Regions from separate parts of the Brevibacillus sp. AG162 genome, predicted to be linked through region 4. Evidence: riboswitches for the same ligand, from Rfam matches in the RefSeq annotation. Region 4 holds a riboswitch; each other region holds the start of a gene.
What was found. Region 4 has a riboswitch for cyclic di-GMP ahead of FB479_RS09625 (GNAT family N-acetyltransferase). Riboswitches for the same ligand answer to the same signal wherever they lie in the genome.

Region 1 (4,674 bases), on a different contig from region 4:
TAAGCCAAAATCATTAAAAGTCGCCAATGAATGTCAGTCTCCTTTATCAATACCTTCATCTATAAAATTCTCAAAAAAAAGGGCACTATTCCTTACGATCCGGAACATGCCCTTTTATCCCGATTGTACGTAGCGCCCTAAAGAACATAGCTGTAATCGTACCATGCAATGACTGAAAAAGCAAACTGCTTATATACCCAAATTGTTTGATTTTTTGGTGATGCATCTTGTAAAAATAACAAAGCAGCCCAGGAGAGGGCTGCTTGTCTGTTACGGGATTATTTTACCCATTTTTTGTAAAGCTCATCAAATTTTCCTTGCAGCTTCATCTCGTCCATCCACAGATCCAAGTAGTTAGCGAAGATCGTGTCTCCGCGGTGAATCATGTACGCTTTTTCACTTTTGGTGAACGGGTTGTCAGTCAGAGCAGCATACAGGCGGGAATCTGCTTTGGAATATACAATCGCTTCCAGCGTATCCGTGATCATCACATCGTACTTACCGCTTGCTACCAGACCAGGAATGTCGAGGTTGTTTTGTTCAACAGTCACAGTTGCTTTTGTCAGGTGCTCACGAACGAATTTTTCATTGGTGCCTCCTGGATTCACACCAATGCGCACCTCTGGCTTGTTGATGTCTGCTACACTCTTGTACTTGTCCTTGTCTTCTGCACGGATAAGCGGAGCTTTACCGAACATAATATAAGGATCGCTCATGTGTGCTTTTTTCTGACGGTCTGTGTTGCGCGTAACGCCTCCAACAGCAATATCGAATTTATTTGCCAAGAGGTCGTCCATCAGTGTTGGCCAAGAGGTTTGGACAAAACGCGCCTCAACTCCCAAGCTTTTTGCGAATTCTTTCATCGCGTCGATATCGTAGCCTTCGAATTCATTCGTTTTTGGATTCAAATATGTAAACGGTTTGTAGTCACCTGGCGTACCAACGAGGATGTAGCCTCTCGCAATGATTTCATCCAAACGGGATTCAAACTTTTTCGCTTGCGGTTTTTTAGCAGCTTCAGCAGCTACGGTTGGGACAGGCTTAACCGCCGTTGCGGCAAATGCACCTGTTCCTCCAGTCATGAGCATAGTTGCAGCGAGTGTGCTCGCCAAGATTGTCTTTGTAAATTTTTTCATCTGGGTTTCTCCTCCTGTTGTTCGGTAATGAATTTAGTTATCAGAAACAAACTCCATCATCCCCTAATGGCATCCCCCCTTTCAAAGAAGAGGACTTACAACCTGTTGAGCTGCCTCTTACACAGTGAACCTGCCGATACCTTGCTGTAGTTCTTCTGCCACTGCGTTCAAACGCTCGACAGACTGACCAATTTCCTGGATGGCTTGAAGCTGCTCTTCGGTTGCCCTTGCCACTGTTTGTGCGTCGAGTGAAGCATGTTTGGCAATGTTATGCATTTCATCCACAGAAGCACTTACCTGCTCAGAGCCTGCTGACATTTGTTCAGATGCTGCAGATACTTCCAAAATGTGCGCAGCAACGTTACGGGAAGATTCTAAAATGTACCCGAAGATTTCGCGAACCTCTTCGACCAGTTGAATACCTTGCTGTGCGTTTTCGTTGCCCTCGGTCATGACCTCTACCGCGTGACGGGTATCTTGCTGGATTTCCCCGATCAGCATCGCGATTTTGGATGCGGACTCCTCGGATTGGTTCGCCAGCTTTTTCACCTCTCCGGCAACTACAGCAAACCCACGTCCATGCTCGCCAGCACGTGCTGCCTCAATCGAAGCGTTTAAGGCTAGCAGGTTGATTTGCGAGGTCAACTGACTGATGGTATCGAGAATGCCTTCGATTTCTTTGGAGCGATTGTTGAGCTGCTCGATTGCTACTGTCGCCTTCGATGTTCCCTCGCCAATGCTTCCCATCTGGCGAACTGCCTGCTCTACCACAGCAGTTCCTTGTTCTGCCTGCTCTGTTGCTATCTGGGCAGCCTCTGAAACATGTGCAGACGTCTCCGCGATTTTCACGATGCCTGCTGCCATGTCAGTCATCGACAATGCGACTTCCTGCGAGCTGGCTGCCTGTGCCTCTACTCCCTCAGAAATCTGTCCAATAGACAAGCCGATTTGGTTGATGTTTTCCGTCGCTTGTTTAATACCTTCGGATACTTCCTGACTAAAACGCTGTACTTGATCAGACGACAGAGATACGTCTTCGATCAAATTTTTCAAGTGCGATACGGTTTGGTTAAAGTCACGGGACAGAACGGCAATCTCGTCTTTCCCTTCCACCGTAACTGTCTCAGCCAAATTCCCCTGAGCCACTATGTTTACCGCTTGATTCAGACGCTCAATTGGTTTCACCATGCGTACAGCCAAGAAATAAACCAGGACTACCCCAACAGCCAACACGATGAGGGAAATGATCATCAATTGAAGCGACAGCGCATCTACGGGAGCATGCAGCTCTGCTATCGGTGCCGTGATGTATACGCCCCAATTCAGACTGGTAGGTGCATAGGAAACAAATTGAGGTATTTGCTCGTATTGGTATTGAGTGACTCCATGAGTTCCGTTCTTGATGTCTTCAAATGCTGTTTGAAGCTCAAGAAAACCCAGGTTGAGAATCGATTCCTTCAGAATGTACTCACTCGTCGGGTGATAGATAAAAGTCCCTGTTTTACTAACTAAAAAGGCGTAACCGCTTTGCCCGAACTTCTCTTGAGACACCTTTTGTTGAATTTCATTGATCGGAATGGTTGATCCGACATAACCGTATTGACGATTGTCCTTCATCAGGGGAACGATAATCGTCACAATGTTATTCCCCGTCCGTTTCGAAACCACTGGCTCGGAAACGATTACCTTTCCTTCCCCTTTGCCAGCTTCCTGAAAGTGTGGTCGGTCCGATGGATTGGTCACTTCTCCTTTGAAATTGATCACTTTCGTTCCGCTTAAATCATACGAAAAGAAGAAGGTCTCAAACTCAGGATTTTCCTTTTGCGCTTCTTGAATCAACTTCAGGTCATGATCGAAATTGTTATCCGCGGAGATCAATCCTCCTATCGTTTTTACAACTCCGATTTTTTCTTGAAAGAAACTGTCGATACGAATGGAGAGATTACTTGCGGCCAGCTCAGCTTCTTTGTCAAGACTGTCTGCCAACAGCTTCGAAGCACTCCAATAGCTTGCACCGCATACCATGCCCAAACTAACAAGCAAAAGCAGGCACAAAATGATAATTAGCTTATTCTTCAAACTATTTTTCATACACTACCACTTCTCCCTTCTCTTCCTTTCAACAAAAAAAAGACTGCCTACCGACAGCCGATCATGACTACGGTACGGCAACCCGGCTGTCCTAGTGCGAAAATCATAGATCCTCGACTTTAGACCCGTGGCTTTGCGTCCCTGCCTTTCAACAGGTTTGCCTTTGTCATTCCTTGTTGTTTTTAGTTTTAGTCCACACTTTTTCAATCTCATCGTTCTTTTCCCATATTTTCTCTGTTATAAACCACAAATTTTTTAAAAAAAGCTGACGACCCGGAAACAGGTGTCAGCTCTCTTGTATATTCTCTTGATCAGCTCAATCCGATCACGTGTCCATTCTCATCTACATACAGCGATTCAGCAGCCGGCTTTTTCGGGAGGCCTGGCATTGTAACCAAGCTTCCGGTCAGTGCGACGATAAAACCAGCTCCTGCCGATATGCGCACTTCACTCACTTGAATCGTGAAGTCAACAGGTGCTCCCAACAGATCAGCGCGGTCCGTAAAGGAGTATGGTGTTTTCGCCATGCATACAGGCAGATGGGACATGCCCATTTCTTCTACCTTTTGCATCGTTTTCAATGCAAGCGGCGAAAAGACAACTCCTGATCCACGGTACACTTCTTTTACTACTGTCTCAATCTTGTCTCTAATGCTGAGGTTCTCCTCATACAAGAATCGGAAGGAGGAAGGCCGCTCTGCTGCACGCGTCACTTTTTCAGCCAGCTCGACACCGCCAGCTCCTCCTTCTGCCCACACTTTAGAGAGCGCCGCTTCGGCTCCGGCCGCTTGGCACAGCGCAATAACGGCATCGATCTCTGCCTGCGTATCCGTCGCAAAATGATTGATGGCCACCACTGCTGGCACACCGAACTTCTGCAGATTTTCCAGATGGCGCTTGACGTTTTCGAAGCCTTTTTCCAGAGCAGACAAGTTCTCCGCTGCCAGGTCAGGTACTTTTACCCCGCCGTTGAATTTCAAGGAGCGAACCGTAATGACCACGACAGCAGCCGATGGTGTGAGGCCTGCTTTTCTGCACTTGATGTCAAAAAACTTCTCCGCTCCTAAATCCGCACCGAAGCCCGCCTCTGTTACGACGTAATCCGCCAGCTTCAAGGCCATCTTGGTTCCGATCACGCTGCTGCACCCATGCGCGATATTGGCAAAAGGTCCGCCGTGAATAATGACCGGAGTTCCTTCGATTGTCTGTACGAGATTGGGCTTGATCGCTTCCTTCAAGAGAACGCACATCGCATCAACCGCATTGATTTCTTCTGCCCGTACAGGCTGATCATCGAAATCGTAGCCAATAATGATATGGTTCAACCGCTCGCGCAAGTCTGCCAGATTCTCACTTAAGCATAGAATCGCCATGATTTCCGACGCAGTCGTAATCATGAAGCCGTCCTCACGCGTCATCCCATTGCCGTCACCCAGACCAACAACGA
Region 2 (4,674 bases), on a different contig from region 4:
CGTACCTTTTACCTTGCGACCTGTAAAACCACTGCCGCTCTTCGTCTCAGGGTCATACGTGCAATGGATCTCGATCACATTGCCATCAGCATCCTTCACGACGTCATTGCATTTAATGAAATACGCGTGCTTCAGACGCACTTCATTTCCCGGGAACAAGCGGAAATACTTGCTCGGCGGGTTTTCCATAAAGTCATCCTGCTCAATGTAGATTTCGCGGGAAAACGGAATTTGACGATTGCCCATCTCTGGATTCTCTGGATTGATCTCCGCTTCGAGCATCTCGACTTGTCCTTCCGGATAGTTCGTGATGACGACCTTCAACGGATTCAAAACAGCCATCGTACGTGGTGCCTTCAGCTTCAGGTCCTCACGGATGAAATACTCCAGCATTTTCTCATCAACGGTGCTGTTAGCGCGCGCTACGCCTACTTCACGAGCGAATGTGCGAATCGCTTCCGGTGTATAGCCGCGACGACGGAAGCCTGCAATGGTTGGCATGCGCGGGTCATCCCAGCCGTCTACTACATTCTCATCGACAAGCTGTTTCAGCTTGCGCTTACTCATAACGGTGTTCGTCAGGTTCAAACGGGCAAATTCGTACTGGCGTGGTACCTTCTCCATTTCGCACTCGCGGACTACCCAGTCGTACAACGGGCGATGATCTTCGAATTCCAGTGAACACAGAGAGTGTGTCACGCCCTCAATGGCATCCTCCAACGGATGAGCGAAGTCGTACATCGGATAGATGCACCATTTGTCGCCCGTGTTGTGATGCGTCGCATGGGAGATTCGATACAGAACCGGATCACGCATGTTGAAGTTCTGAGAAGCCATATCGATTTTCGCACGCAGCACCTTTTCTCCGTCCTTGAATTCCCCTTGGCGCATCCGTGCAAACAGGTCCAGGTTTTCCTCCACAGATCGGTTGCGGAACGGACTATCTGTACCTGGCTCTGTCCATGTTCCACGCATTTTACGCATGTCTTCGGGAGACAGATCGTCTACGTAAGCCAGACCTTTTTTAATCAACAGCACCGCACGGTTGTACATCTCTTCAAAGTAATCAGATGCAAAAAACAGCCCGTCCCAATCGAAGCCAAGCCATTGAACGTCCCTTTTGATGGCCTCTACGTATTCGATGTCTTCCTTTACCGGGTTGGTATCGTCAAAACGAAGGTTGGCCTTGCCGGAAAATTCTCGTGCCAACTCAAAGTTGAGGCAGATTGCTTTTGCATGTCCAATATGAAGATACCCGTTCGGTTCTGGGGGAAAGCGGGTAATGATTTCCTTTACTTTGCCCTCTTGCAAGTCATCAATCATGATATTGCGGATAAAATTGGATGCCGCTACCTTGTTTTCCAATGAAATCAACCTTTCACTTCACCTTTACATTCCATAATACTGATTCTCTACCCAGAGTTCAACAAAATCGGGTCGTTGACCGACCCGCTTACGTCTTCTGTTGCTGCCTCGTTTGCCATTGTGACCTGCAATACAGATGAATGACAGAATCAATGGCTAAGCGCTGCTCCGTGATCCCTCGAATCGTTTCGAGATGCTTCGGGGAAATCAAATGCAGCAAAGGCTGTTCAACATGATTGAAACGTTGGAATGCTTCCGCTGCAATCCGATCCCACTGCGGGTAATACCGAAGCAAGTCATCGGGCATTACGCGGGCGCGGTCCGTGTCGGACTCGGGCAAACAATCAAAAGGTTCATCCAGATTTAACGTGCCATAATCATCGGTCAGCTCTTCGCCCGGAAAAATATCCCGTGCAGCCAATTCCAGATCATACATGGTCGGCACACAATTCGCATGAAAGCTGTGGTTCACGTACCTTGCCTTATCCCAACAAAGAATGTACTTTCCGAACTGGTTCTTGAATGAATATTTTTGCACGTCCTGTTTTCGTAATGAGTCAAGTCTTTCCACAAATGCAGGGTCCAATACCTGGTCCAAATCATCCTGTGCCCATACAATCGTTCCTTTTGGGATAAACCTTGTCGCAAACACACCGTACCCGATCTCATCGTTGATATAGCGCAATTCTGTATCGGGATGCATCATGGTCTTTGTTTCACTCCTTGGCGAATGTGCCTTTTTATCATCATAAGCAGTTCAGCCCCAGGAGGTGTGTGAATGTCTGCGAAAAACAACCTTCCCCATAGCATTCCTGACTATTTTTCTGGATTAAAATATTTTTCTTATTTACCACAAATGGTAAATAGTCTATATTATTGGCAAACGGAGTTTTAGGAACATTTTCCCACAACGATCGAATCAGTCTATGTGTCAATTTTCTACTTCATCCATTGATATCGAAACGGCATACCCGGGGAAATCCGGCGACGCAAAGCTACAGGGGCTACCTCCGCAACAGCGGACACGCTTGCCAGCTACCGAAGTATTGATGTAGGACGAGACCAATGATCCTATATCATTGGTCTTTTTTTGCGCTCGCAATGTCTATTTTTGTCTATTTTTGTATGTTTGTGTATTTTTAACTTTTAAAGGAGGTGAGGCAACAGCGGATAGCCGGTTTAATGAATCATTATTCTATTCATCATGAAGGAGGTTTCATAGGAATGTCATTCTGGAAGAAACTCTCGACCGTCGCGCTGACTGCTGTCATCGGGGTATCAACATTCTCTGGGGCACAAGCTGCTAATCGTCCAACATCGATGTCACCGAACGCAATGGTGACGACTCCTCACTATCTGGCTACGGCTGCGGCCCTGAAGACATTGGAAAACGGTGGTAATGCAGTAGATGCTGCTATTACAGCCGCTTCCACATTAGCTGTCGTCTATCCTCATTACACAACCATTGGCGGAGATAACTTCTGGCTCATCTACAATGCCAAAACAAAAGAACTGAAGGCGCTGAACGGCAGTGGTCGCGCAGGCGAAAAGGCAACCATCGACTATTACAAAGGCAAAGGCTACGAAAAAATCCCGTCCCGCGGTTATGAATCGGCAAACACTGTCCCTGGTGTCGTCTCCGGCTGGTGGGAGGCGTACAACTACGCCCATAAAAGCATGGGCAACAGTAAGCTTCAATGGCACAAACTGCTGGAGCCGGCCATTGGATACGCCGAGAACGGATATCCAGTCTCCCCCAACCAAGTATATTGGACGAAATACGCGACAGATCCAACTGACAATGACTTGAAAAATCTTCAACGTTTTGATGGATTCCGCAAAACATTCCTGAAGCCCAACGGCGATTCCTATGCCGCAGGCGAAATTCTTAAACAAAAGGATCTTGCCAATACTTTGCGAATCATTGCAAAAAAAGGCGCTGACGGTTTTTATAAAGGAGAAGTTGCTAAAAAAATCGTAGCAGACATGCAAGCCAACGGTGGATTGCTCACGTTGAAAGATTTTGAGAAGCACACCTCCACTTGGGCAGATCCAATTTCGGTAGACTACCGCGGTTATAAAGCGTACAACGTTCCGCCTAACTCCCAAGGCATGGCATCGCTCTCCATTCTTAATGTTCTGAATAATTTTGACCTCAAGAGCATGGGTGAAGGAACACCCGATTACTATCACACGATTGTCGAAGCTACCAAACAGTCTTTTGCTGACCGCGACAAATGGCTGACTGACCCTGCCTTTGTGGATATCCCTGTGGATGAGCTGTTGTCCAAGGAGCACGGGAAAGATTTAGCTGCGCGCATTGATATGAAGCAAGCCGCCAAATCCGTAGAACCGCTTGATCCAAAAGGCGATACAACCTGGTTCGGGATCGTCGACAAAGATGGCAATGCAGTGTCTATCATTCAGAGTCACTACTTTGACTGGGGTTCCGGCATCGTAGCGAAAGATACGGGCATCCTTTTGCAAAACCGCGGAAGCTATTTCTCTTTGGATCCCAAACACATCAATCACTTGGAACCAGGAAAACGCACTTTCCACACAATTAACCCAGCGATGCTCTTTAAAGGGGACAAGCCTTATCTCCTCTACGGAACACAAGGGGGAGAAGGACAGCCGCAAACGCAAGCCGCTCTCGTCACGCGTATCGTCGACTTTGGTTTCAGCGTGCAAGACGCAATCGAAGCGCCAAGATGGTTGCATGGACGCAACTGGGGATCTGCTTCCAACAATCTCAAGGTGGAAAGCCGCATCCCTCAAGAAGTCCTGGACGAGTTAATAAAACGGGGGCATCCAGTCGAAAAGCTGGAAGCAGCCTATACCGATACGATGGGACAGTCCGGCGCAATCCTGATTGACCCGCAAACCAATGTAAAATTTGGCGGTGCTGACCCTCGCGGTGAAGGCGCAGCAATGGGATATTGATATTTTGTCAGGCTGCTGAGTAAATCTCAGCAGTCTACCTGTTTCTATTTCGCAAACACGGATTAGGAGTGGAAAAACCCTATGTTTTTGTTCAACAAACTCAGGAACAAAATGATCCTTTGGTTTCTCGTCGTGGCCGTCATTCCACTTGCTGCCGTTTCGTCTTTTATCACGAGCAGCTTTTCATCCATTCTGATTGATAAACAAAAATCATCCTATGTTGACCTTACTTCCAGTACAGCCATAGCTATGGATCAATATCTGGACCGGCGTATGACAGAAATTCAAGTTTTAGCCCGTACCTCGGATATTCAATCCGATGATGCAGCGGCAAAAAATGAATTCATCCGCAAGTTTACCGAGGAA
Region 3 (4,674 bases), on a different contig from region 4:
AAAACAAGGTGAATACGATTTACGAGAATGGGCATTTCACCAATCAAGTGACTGCAAATGTAACAGAAACAACGAAAACCTTTCCTGCGGGTAGCTACGTGTTCAGCATGGCCCAGCCAAACGCCAACTTCCTTGCATTGGCCCTGGAACCGGAATCAGTAGACAGCTACGTCACGTTTAACTTCTTGCCCGTTGAAAAGGGCGATGAAGTCCCGGTGTATCGCTATATGCTGGAGCAACCGCTACCTACCACACAAAAGAACTAAAGGAAAAAATCCCCTCTCTAAAGTTAGACTCCTGAGAGGGGATTTTCGTTACATGTATAGGCTTACTTTATTTCAAACACTTCTTGGGCAAGTCCTGCCAGCTTTTGTGTATTGTCGCTCACTTCGACCATTGTCGCAGAAATTTCCTCCGTAGCAGCTGCCTGACTCTCCATGGTTTGATTGATCAATTCAATCGAATTTTGCAGGAGAGATATCAAATCCCGGATGGAATCCGTGGTGTGCTTGATTTTGTCTGCATTCGCCCGCGAATCCGTCGCCATATTGCGAACCTCATTCGCAACGACTGCGAACCCACGCCCTGCATCTCCTACTCGCGCAGCCTCAATGCTCGCATTCAGTCCCAAAATGTTACTTTGATCAGCGATTTTTTTCACGGCGAGTGTAATTTGCTCGATCTCAGTCGTACTTTGGCTCACATCATTGGCTTGCTCTGAGATCGCCTTCATTTGCTCGTTCAAATTCCCGATCTGCACGGCCATCTCTTGTGTGGTGGCACTGACCTGCTCGACGACACTTGAGAGATTTGCGGCAATTTCATACAGCTCGTTGGCTCGCTCCATACTCGAACCAATGCCGACACCGCCGATGACTTTTCCCGTGTGATCATGCAGGGGGATCGCCCGAGCGACAAGAGGAAAACCAAATAATTCCTTGGGGACCATCATCGCCTGCTTGGTGTTTTTTCGAATCGCGTTGGTGATCACATCTCCTTCCTGAAGTGGATCACCAGGCTTTACTTGTAGCGCAAATGTTTCGGCAGGCACATTGCGCAATAGCTTTTCCGTGTCGTAGACCCCAATGGTAATGTCATCGGTGAGCAAATCATTTAAATAAGGGGCAACCTTGATGAAAGCCTCGAGCAGTTCTGCGTTTTTCCCCTTTTCGGAAGCTTCTGTTTCGTTCCATTCTTCGTATCCGTTCATGACCCTCTTCACCTCTATATTTTGCTGGCATTAGTATGGAAATTGGCGCTTTTTATGTTGAACCGAAATCCATTTCAGCGTAGTAAACTCTTCTAAGCTCCATTGACCATTCAAACGTCCCAACCCGGAATGCTTTTCACCGCCGAACGCCACAATTGGCTCGTCATTGATCGTCCCATCATTGATGTGAATCATGCCGGTCTCAATTCGTTTGGCCATCTGGGCACCTCTCTCCAGATCGCGCGTATGAATCGCCCCGGACAATCCAAATGGGGTCTCGTTCGCCATGCGAATCGCTTCTTCCTCGGAAGCAAACGACATGATGCAAACAGCAGGACCAAACAGCTCTTTTCCGGCAATCGACATGTCTGTGGTCACGCCTGTCAAAACGATAGGCTCGACCACGTTGCCTTTTACTTCCCCTTTCAGTGCAGGAACGGCTCCTTCGCGTATCGCCTCATCGATCGTAGCCATCAGGTTAGTGACTTGCCGTTGATTGATCAACGGACCGATTACTGTGTCTGGATCATTTGGGTCGCCTACCTTGAGTCCAGATACTTTTTCCACATACAGATCGAGGAATTTATCGTATACATCTTGGTGAACCAGTACTCGGTTAGCCGACATGCAAATCTGACCTTGGTGAGTAAAGCGGCTGAATACCGCTGCATTGACGGCATACTGGAGATCCGCATCCTCCAAAACGATCAGTGCACTATTGCCGCCCAGCTCCAAAATCGCCTTTTTGAAATGCTTCGCTGCCACTTGCGCGATATGGCTACCTACTTGGCTAGAGCCTGTAAACGAAAGGATCCGCGGAATCGGGTGGGAGACAAAACCATCGCCAATTTCTGCAATATCCGTCACCACGACGTTGATCAAGCCTTTGGGCAGACCTACTTCTTCAAAAATTTTCGCGATGAGAGTCCCACCCGTGATTGGCGTGTGCTCATGTGGTTTGAGGACGACACCGTTGCCCGCGCCAAGAGCTGGAGCTACGGACTTCATCGACAAATAGAACGGAAAGTTAAACGGACTGATGACGCCGACAACTCCTGCGGGAATCCGATACAAACGATTTTCTTTTCCGTCTACGGGAGAAGGAAGAATTTTTCCTTCCATGCGTACCGGGAACGTAGCCGCCTCGCGAATAATATCCTTCACAAGCCCGATCTCAAAAAACGCCTTCAGACGGGTTCCACCCAATTCACGAATGATGATCTGAATGATTTCCTCTTCATGCTCTTCGATATAGTGAACAGCACGCTCCAACATTCGGGATTTGGTATAGGCATTCACTTCATCCCACTCTTTTTTCGCGTTGGCTGCCGCCTTGTAAGCCGCGTCGATATCCTCCAGATTTGCCATTTTGAATTCTGCGATGACTTCCCCGTTGTAAGGGTTGATATCTTGCAATGTCTTCGCGCCAAGTCCGTCGCGCCACTCCCCATTGATGTACTGCTTGTCCAGTGTTTGAAGGATTGACATGCTTTAACCTCTCCCTTTTGTAAAGTTAAATAGGCTCCATTCGCATGAAAGGAGCCGTAAAACTAAAACAGCAAAATACACTGCTAGTCGGCAACCCGGCTGCCATCGTAACGTGTACATTAGGCCCGTGGCTTTGCGTCCCCACTTTTCAATGGGTTTGCCCATTCATAGCGAATGCCGATATGATTTTGTCGAAAAAAGGAAAGATATGGAGAATACTACTTTGATTATAGTACTCTATTCCTAATAGTCAAACGGGAATATGTAAAATTTCAATGAAACAACGTGAGCAAATACCAAAAAGTCCGCATCGCTTGGATACGGACTCCTGATTCTTTTTCTTTATGATCACAATAACTTTTTGACATCCTTTACGCCCGTCGCGAGCATTTGCTCTACCGCGTTGGCGTCCCTCACGTGCTTGGTCAAGCCTTCATTCAGCTCGTCCAGCAAGCCTTTTGCATCATTTACCTGCTGGGACACATCGTCAGCAAATCGCTTTTGCTGCGCGATGATTTCCATCACACCTGACACTTCGACGTTCAGCGCCTGGAAAGCGTTCACGATCTGATCCGTCTTCTCTGCAGCATCCTTGCTGATAGAAAGTCCATTTTTGATTGCACTGCTGCTTTTTTCACTGTTGGACAACGCTTCTTTTGTTTCTTCCTGAATCTTGCCGATCAATTCTGCAATCGTCTTGGTCGAGTTCGCTGTCATCTCGGCCAGCTTCCGTACTTCATCTGCTACGACAGCAAAGCCTCGGCCTTGTTCACCCGCACGGGCAGCTTCTATCGCTGCATTCAAAGCGAGAAGGTTGGTTTGATTGGCAATGTCGCTGATTACCTTGACGATACTCGTAATTTCCGAAGAGCGCTCTTCCAAGCGGCTCATGGACTTGGACGTATGGACCGATTCTTTGTCGAGCAGGCTCATGACTTCCACAACGTCCGTCATCGCCTTCTTGCCTTCATCTGCACGCGCTACCGATTGTTTACAGATGTTTGTCAGGCGCTCTCCTCGAACGGACAACTGGCTCGCAGATTCATCATCCCGCTCGTTAATGGCCTGGATATTATCTACGACACGCTTCATCCTCGCCACTAATCTCACCATTTGATCGGATTCGGCATTCACCGCTTGGTTCGAAGTGAGGATCGCACCCATCTGTTCGTAAACACCGCGAAGCTCATGTTTCCAAGCGTCTTGCTGTCCTGCCATTGTGGTTGCGGGAGTTGCCACTGTCGTCGCTGCTGTCTCTTTTTCTGCCAGGCCTTTGTCTTTTTTCCAAAACATCCGCTTCCCTCTCCTTTGTACCCATCAATTGTCACTTCGGCGGCTATATACGCGGGACTCGATTATTCCCGGATGTTGTTTCGCCAAGCTCAGCAAGTTTTCCAAGAAATAATAGTGACCCTCCAAGAGCTCCACGTCTTTACGCTCAAAATGCTTCGCCTGCAAATACTGCTGCATTTCCAAAGCATAGCGCTCCAGTTTATCGTGAAAATCGTTGGCACGAAGCATTTGCTCCACTTCTGGATATTCTGTTTTCAGGCGACTTAACTCGCTGTATACACGTCCGCCCTCCAGAATCATCTGGTAGGCCGTACGCTCGAGCGTAGCTGTCGTAGCTGCCTCCTGCTCCTCACGCTCCTCGCGCAAAGCTGCCAAGTACGTGATAAAATGGTAGACAGTTAAAAACAATGGTCCTAAAAATAGAATGATCCCTGCTTTGTACACATGCTGATTGGACAAATTGCTGATGAGCAGGAACAAGTGAAACAAGATCGCACCCAACCATACATAGATGATGATTTGGTGATTGATCTTCCCTGCCTTTTGGTGGCGTGAAAAGGCAAAGGTAAGTCCGAGCAGATAAAAGGCAAGCAACGTAAAGCTGGCAGAAAACAAAGCCATCTCCATATCGATCAGCCAATCTGCATCGGCGGGTATTTCGATAAAGAATTCAAAAGCGAGCA
Region 4 (4,674 bases):
TGGTAAAGTCGCGATTCACAGCCGTTTGTGCAAAGTGAAGCAATTCTGGGACGGCAACTGCATAGAGCAGCGCTGTGTCTTTTACGAGGGTAATGGATTCATTTGCGACGGCAGGCAAAGCCACGCGAAACATTTGCGGCAAAATAATCTTGTTGGTTGTCTGCCATTTGCTAAAGCCGAGGACCTGCGCCGCCTCGTACTGTCCTTTGTCGATCGACAGCAGTCCTCCACGGAAAATCTCCGCGAAATACGCTGCGTAGTTCAGCACGAAGCCGACACATGCAGCTACGAACCGATCCATCACCAAATACTCTCCCACTACGGGCAAGAGGGGCAGCCCGAAGCAAATAAACAACAGCTGCAACAAGAGAGGCGTCCCGCGCATCACATACACATACGTATGCGCGAACCAGGACACCGCCTTATTACTGCTCTTTGCCATTAAGGTGATCAGAAAACCTAATGGAATGGAAAGCAGTATGGCGATGATAAACAACAGCACCGTCATCTGCGCCCCTTCTAGCATGGGCTTCGTAATGGAGAGAATGTAGTCTACGCTCATCTTGGTATGCTCCTAATCCTGAAAATAAAAGCGTGGCTTCGCCAATCATGCGGCGAAGCCATCGCTGTTCTTCTTATTTCAATACACGATTTTCGCCGAACCATTTTTCCGATATTTTTGCAGCTGTACCATCCTGATTCATTGCATCCAGCGCTTTTTGCAGCTCATTCAACAATGCCTCGTTGCCTTTTTTGACGCCTATTCCATATTCCTCAGGGGACAGCGATTCTTCCAATTGCTTAAAAGTTCCAGGCTCTTTTGCCATATAGTAATCGGCAACAATCTGGTCGATGACGACCGCTTCTACACGACCGATCTTCAAATCACTCAGTGCCAATACGTTATCAGGGAACTCGGTAATCGATTTGACCTGATTTTTGATATCGCTCGCATTAATCGCGTCAGCTGCGGAAGACAGCTTTTGCAAACCAATTCCTTTACCGGCCAAGTCTGACAGCTTGGTCAAGTTGCTGTTTGCCATCGTGACAACTACTTGTGCGTTTTTCAGATAAGGCTTGGTAAAGAGAACCTTCTCTTTTCTCTCATCTGTAATCGTATATCCATTCCAGATCAAGTCAATACGACCGCTGTTTAGTTCAGACTCTTTTGCACTCCAATCGATTGGTTGAAACTCGACTTGTTTTCCCATTTTTTCGCCGGCCGCACGCGCATAATCAATATCAAAACCGACTAGCTCATTTTTCTCATCCCGAAATCCCATTGGTGCGAACTTATCATCAATTCCGATAATCAGCTTGTTCGCGTCAGCGCCAGTGTTTGCGCTGGAACAGCCCACTACCAATGAAACCATCGCACTCAACAACAATGACATCCATGCTATTTTCTTCATCGTGATGATCCCCCTCGTTTCCCTACTCTATATTTTACTCTGATAAAGTGGTAATACGTTAACAAGGTATCATGATAGCACATTAGCAAAGAATAGTCGATACTTTAGTAAACAAAAGCACCTTAGAAATATACGCCAAATGAACGAGAAAAATGCCCGACTAGCAGATGCATGTCTTTTTCTTTTTTCCGACACTCCCTCGTTCCTCTATCTTTTTGATATACTCCGTAGCCAACGGAACCTTGCACGCTGTCTGTCCAACGTCCACATGTACTTTGCCAATCGCTGCGGCCACTTCCAACGCTTCCTGATGAAGTTCCGGTACATACGCGCCTACTGAAATAACGAATTGATTCATGGTGTACCGAACGCGATTTTGTTCCTGGTGAATCGTCTCCTTCACTCTCATGAGGAGCCGTTTGATTTCTTCTTTATCTAGCTGTTCATCGGGAGTAATCGACAAGTAGTTCGAATACGTATTCCACCCACATGTGGCTACCATCTCTTCCTTTGACTCGATCCATTCCCGTGCCAACTCCATGGCAAAATGGCTCTCAGCGGCTACACTCGCAACCGTATATTCGGCGGGGGCGTACCAAGACGCTTCCTGGACCCAAGCCTGCAGTCGCTCTTTTGTCATGCTCTTCGGGTCAACCGTCAATCCGGCCAAGTACATGGCGTCGTAGTTTCCCGTATCGTATAGCGCCTGAACGAGCTGCTGATCACGCTTTACCTCCTTGACCAGCTTTTTCATATCACCGATTCGCACGCCAAACAAAGGCTCTTTCGCCCCATGCCGCAATAACGTTTTTTTCGTCTGTTCTGTCCCCATCGCTTCGAGCTTCTGCATGACTTCTTCCAACGTCATCTTGCCACCCTCCTTTTTCTTCTATTTAATAGGATAACCAGCAGCGCTACCTCCAACACGAAAAAGCCCTCCACATTCAAAGGAGAGCTTTTTCGTGTTGGAGCTTGACGCTCTTTTCCTATCCTTACGCCTTATTGCGTACTTTGATATACGAAACATTTCTGACGTTGATGACAACATCATCATACTGAAGCCATCCGTCGTTTTGATTAGCGACCATTTGAATGATCTCTTCCGGTTCCGTCGTTTCGACGCTAATCGTTTCACCGCCTCCGGAAAAGTAAAATTGAATCACTTTTACTTCCTTCATAAAAATCCCCTCCTATTCCTTCTAGTTATCGGATAGTTGGAAAATTTTTGTTACGGGTGATTTTCGGGAAATACTTTATGAACAATTAGTTTCTTTTCCCTACCAAAACTTGACAAAGATACATCTTTTGGCTTATATTTTGCTAGATTATATCTAGCAAATTTCGACACAACTTTACAAATTTTGCTAAATAATGCAAAAGGCAAAGTCATCGAAAGGTGGCGACGCAAAACCACGGGTCTACAGTCTTTGACCATGATAGCCGGGTTGCCATCATCTTGTGACCATTTTTTGATGTTGGTAGCTTCGGTTGTTCCATTTCGATGGAACGGCCTTTTTTTGTGTTTACTTTTTTGAAAGGAGGATGAAAGCATTTTCATTTTCGTAACGGATGGAAACACATAACTTTTGAGACGACAAACATACACAACATAGTTCAATCAGAGAAAATGATGGAGTGGAGAAGTTATGTACAAACAAGTAGAAACCGTACAAGAGTTAGCTAAATTTCATGAAATCAAAGAAACAGTATGGACCAGCATGGGCTTCGAGATGGAGTACGCGAAAGAAGGCTCCGCTCAGTTCCTCTTAATTGCCGAAGATGGTGAAGCAGGCGGAACATTTGAAATGACGCCCTTTTCCAAATCAAGTGCTTATATGAAATCACTTTTTCAGGATGTTGTTACAGAAGATATGAAAGTAATGGAGGTAGACAGTCTCGCTGTTTTGCCGAAATACCGCGGACAACTGGGGCAAAAAGGAATTTGCCTGATGATAGATTACGCTGAAAAGCATGGTTATACCCACGCAATCGGGGTAGCTGATCCGACCTTTTTTAAGTTCATCAACAAGAAATATCAAGTAAAGGCGACTCAGACCAAAGATATCGTCTTTTACAAAGGGGCCGACGCCATTCCGACCCTCTTTCATCTAAAAGATGTCTATGACAATAAGCACGATCCGAAATATTCCTGGTACAATTCGTCGTCATCCAACCAAGTAAAAGTCGAGGTAGGTGGGTAAAAAATGGATAACATTGATCTATTGAGAAGAAGAAACAATTGGGTCGTAATCGTATTCGCAAGTATTATTACGGTTGTTCAAGTCTTAAACCTCTTTCTAGGCGTACCGTACACATTCGTTTTCACGGTGCTAGGTATTTTGTATGGCGTGCTGGCACCTTTTACTTACATCTCCAATCGCCCGAATTTCCGTGAAAAAGCAGCGCCCTTTATGAAGTTTTTCAACTTCGCCGTAATCGGGATCTTTATGTTCATCATAGTTGGACTGGACCCGCATATGATCAATATCATGACCATTATGTTCTTTGTAGCAGTCATGGGGATTTATCAAGACCGACTCATCAATATTTTAACGATTGTATCGACATTGGGTATTGTCTCTTACTACTTCCTGACACAGAGAGAAACGATTTTCCATTCGACAAGCAATCTTGATCTGATGTACTTCCTGCTTACCTTCTGCTTCGTCTCTGTCACGAGCATGATGCATGCTGTATTCAATAACAAGCTGCAAGAGGAAAGTGAACAACAAAAGCAAGAAGCGATTGCCTCGAAGGAATCGTTGCAACGTGTTCTGGATCAGATCAATGAATCACTCACCTCTATGCAAGACTATCAAGAGAATTTGAACAAGGTGACGGACGGTGTAAATGTTCGCGCTGTCGAAACCGTCGCTTCCCTGCAAGACATTATGGAGTCCTTTACGGTCCAGACCAGCAATACGGACGAGCTGCGTCGGGAAATGAGCTCGACGAATCTGCAAGTTGAGGATATGACCCGCTCTGTTACAGAGATGCATGAGTACGTAGAATCGACCAAAGAAGCCACTAGCGAGAGCGGAAAACGCATTGGCAACATCGGCAATGACTTTGAACGATTCATCAAGGACATCCAAGGCACGAACCAGCTGATTCAAGAGCTCAATAAAGAAACCGAATCGATTGGGAAGATTATTCAAACCATTTCCGAGATTTCTGCACAAACCAATCTGTTGGCACTCAATGCCACGATTGAAGCGTCTCGCGCAGGCGAACACGGCCGAGGATTTGCTGTCGTAGCAGA

Region 1: linked by a shared signal. The riboswitch ahead of FB479_RS14610 (methyl-accepting chemotaxis protein) and the one ahead of FB479_RS09625 (GNAT family N-acetyltransferase) in region 4 are both predicted to bind cyclic di-GMP.
Region 2: linked by a shared signal. The riboswitch ahead of ggt (gamma-glutamyltransferase) and the one ahead of FB479_RS09625 (GNAT family N-acetyltransferase) in region 4 are both predicted to bind cyclic di-GMP.
Region 3: linked by a shared signal. The riboswitch ahead of yfmT (benzaldehyde dehydrogenase) and the one ahead of FB479_RS09625 (GNAT family N-acetyltransferase) in region 4 are both predicted to bind cyclic di-GMP.

Annotation. Positions count from the first base shown of each region.
Region 1 covers NZ_VFNO01000004.1:163,892-168,565, reverse strand. The annotation lists gene cshA (degradosome RNA helicase CshA) at 1-27, opposite strand, end outside; gene FB479_RS14615 (transporter substrate-binding domain-containing protein) at 279-1,136, opposite strand; gene FB479_RS14610 (methyl-accepting chemotaxis protein) at 1,254-3,227, opposite strand; cyclic di-GMP riboswitch class I at 3,301-3,399, opposite strand; gene FB479_RS14605 (formate--tetrahydrofolate ligase) at 3,539-4,674, opposite strand, start outside.
Region 2 covers NZ_VFNO01000004.1:250,240-254,913, reverse strand. The annotation lists gene FB479_RS15040 (glutamine--tRNA ligase/YqeY domain fusion protein) at 1-1,374, opposite strand, end outside; gene FB479_RS15035 (SET domain-containing protein) at 1,454-2,071, opposite strand; cyclic di-GMP riboswitch class I at 2,320-2,408, shown strand; gene ggt (gamma-glutamyltransferase) at 2,590-4,308, shown strand; gene FB479_RS15025 (methyl-accepting chemotaxis protein) at 4,390-4,674, shown strand, end outside.
Region 3 covers NZ_VFNO01000005.1:245,344-250,017, forward strand. The annotation lists gene FB479_RS17420 (M14 family metallopeptidase) at 1-266, shown strand, start outside; gene FB479_RS17425 (methyl-accepting chemotaxis protein) at 329-1,210, opposite strand; gene yfmT (benzaldehyde dehydrogenase) at 1,241-2,698, opposite strand; cyclic di-GMP riboswitch class I at 2,785-2,870, opposite strand; gene FB479_RS17435 (methyl-accepting chemotaxis protein) at 3,047-3,991, opposite strand; gene FB479_RS17440 (hypothetical protein) at 4,016-4,674, opposite strand, start outside.
Region 4 covers NZ_VFNO01000002.1:993,687-998,360, forward strand. The annotation lists gene FB479_RS09605 (amino acid ABC transporter permease) at 1-562, opposite strand, end outside; gene FB479_RS09610 (amino acid ABC transporter substrate-binding protein) at 636-1,412, opposite strand; gene FB479_RS09615 (DNA alkylation repair protein) at 1,573-2,280, opposite strand; gene FB479_RS09620 (hypothetical protein) at 2,405-2,590, opposite strand; cyclic di-GMP riboswitch class I at 2,782-2,865, shown strand; gene FB479_RS09625 (GNAT family N-acetyltransferase) at 3,059-3,613, shown strand; gene FB479_RS09630 (methyl-accepting chemotaxis protein) at 3,617-4,674, shown strand, end outside.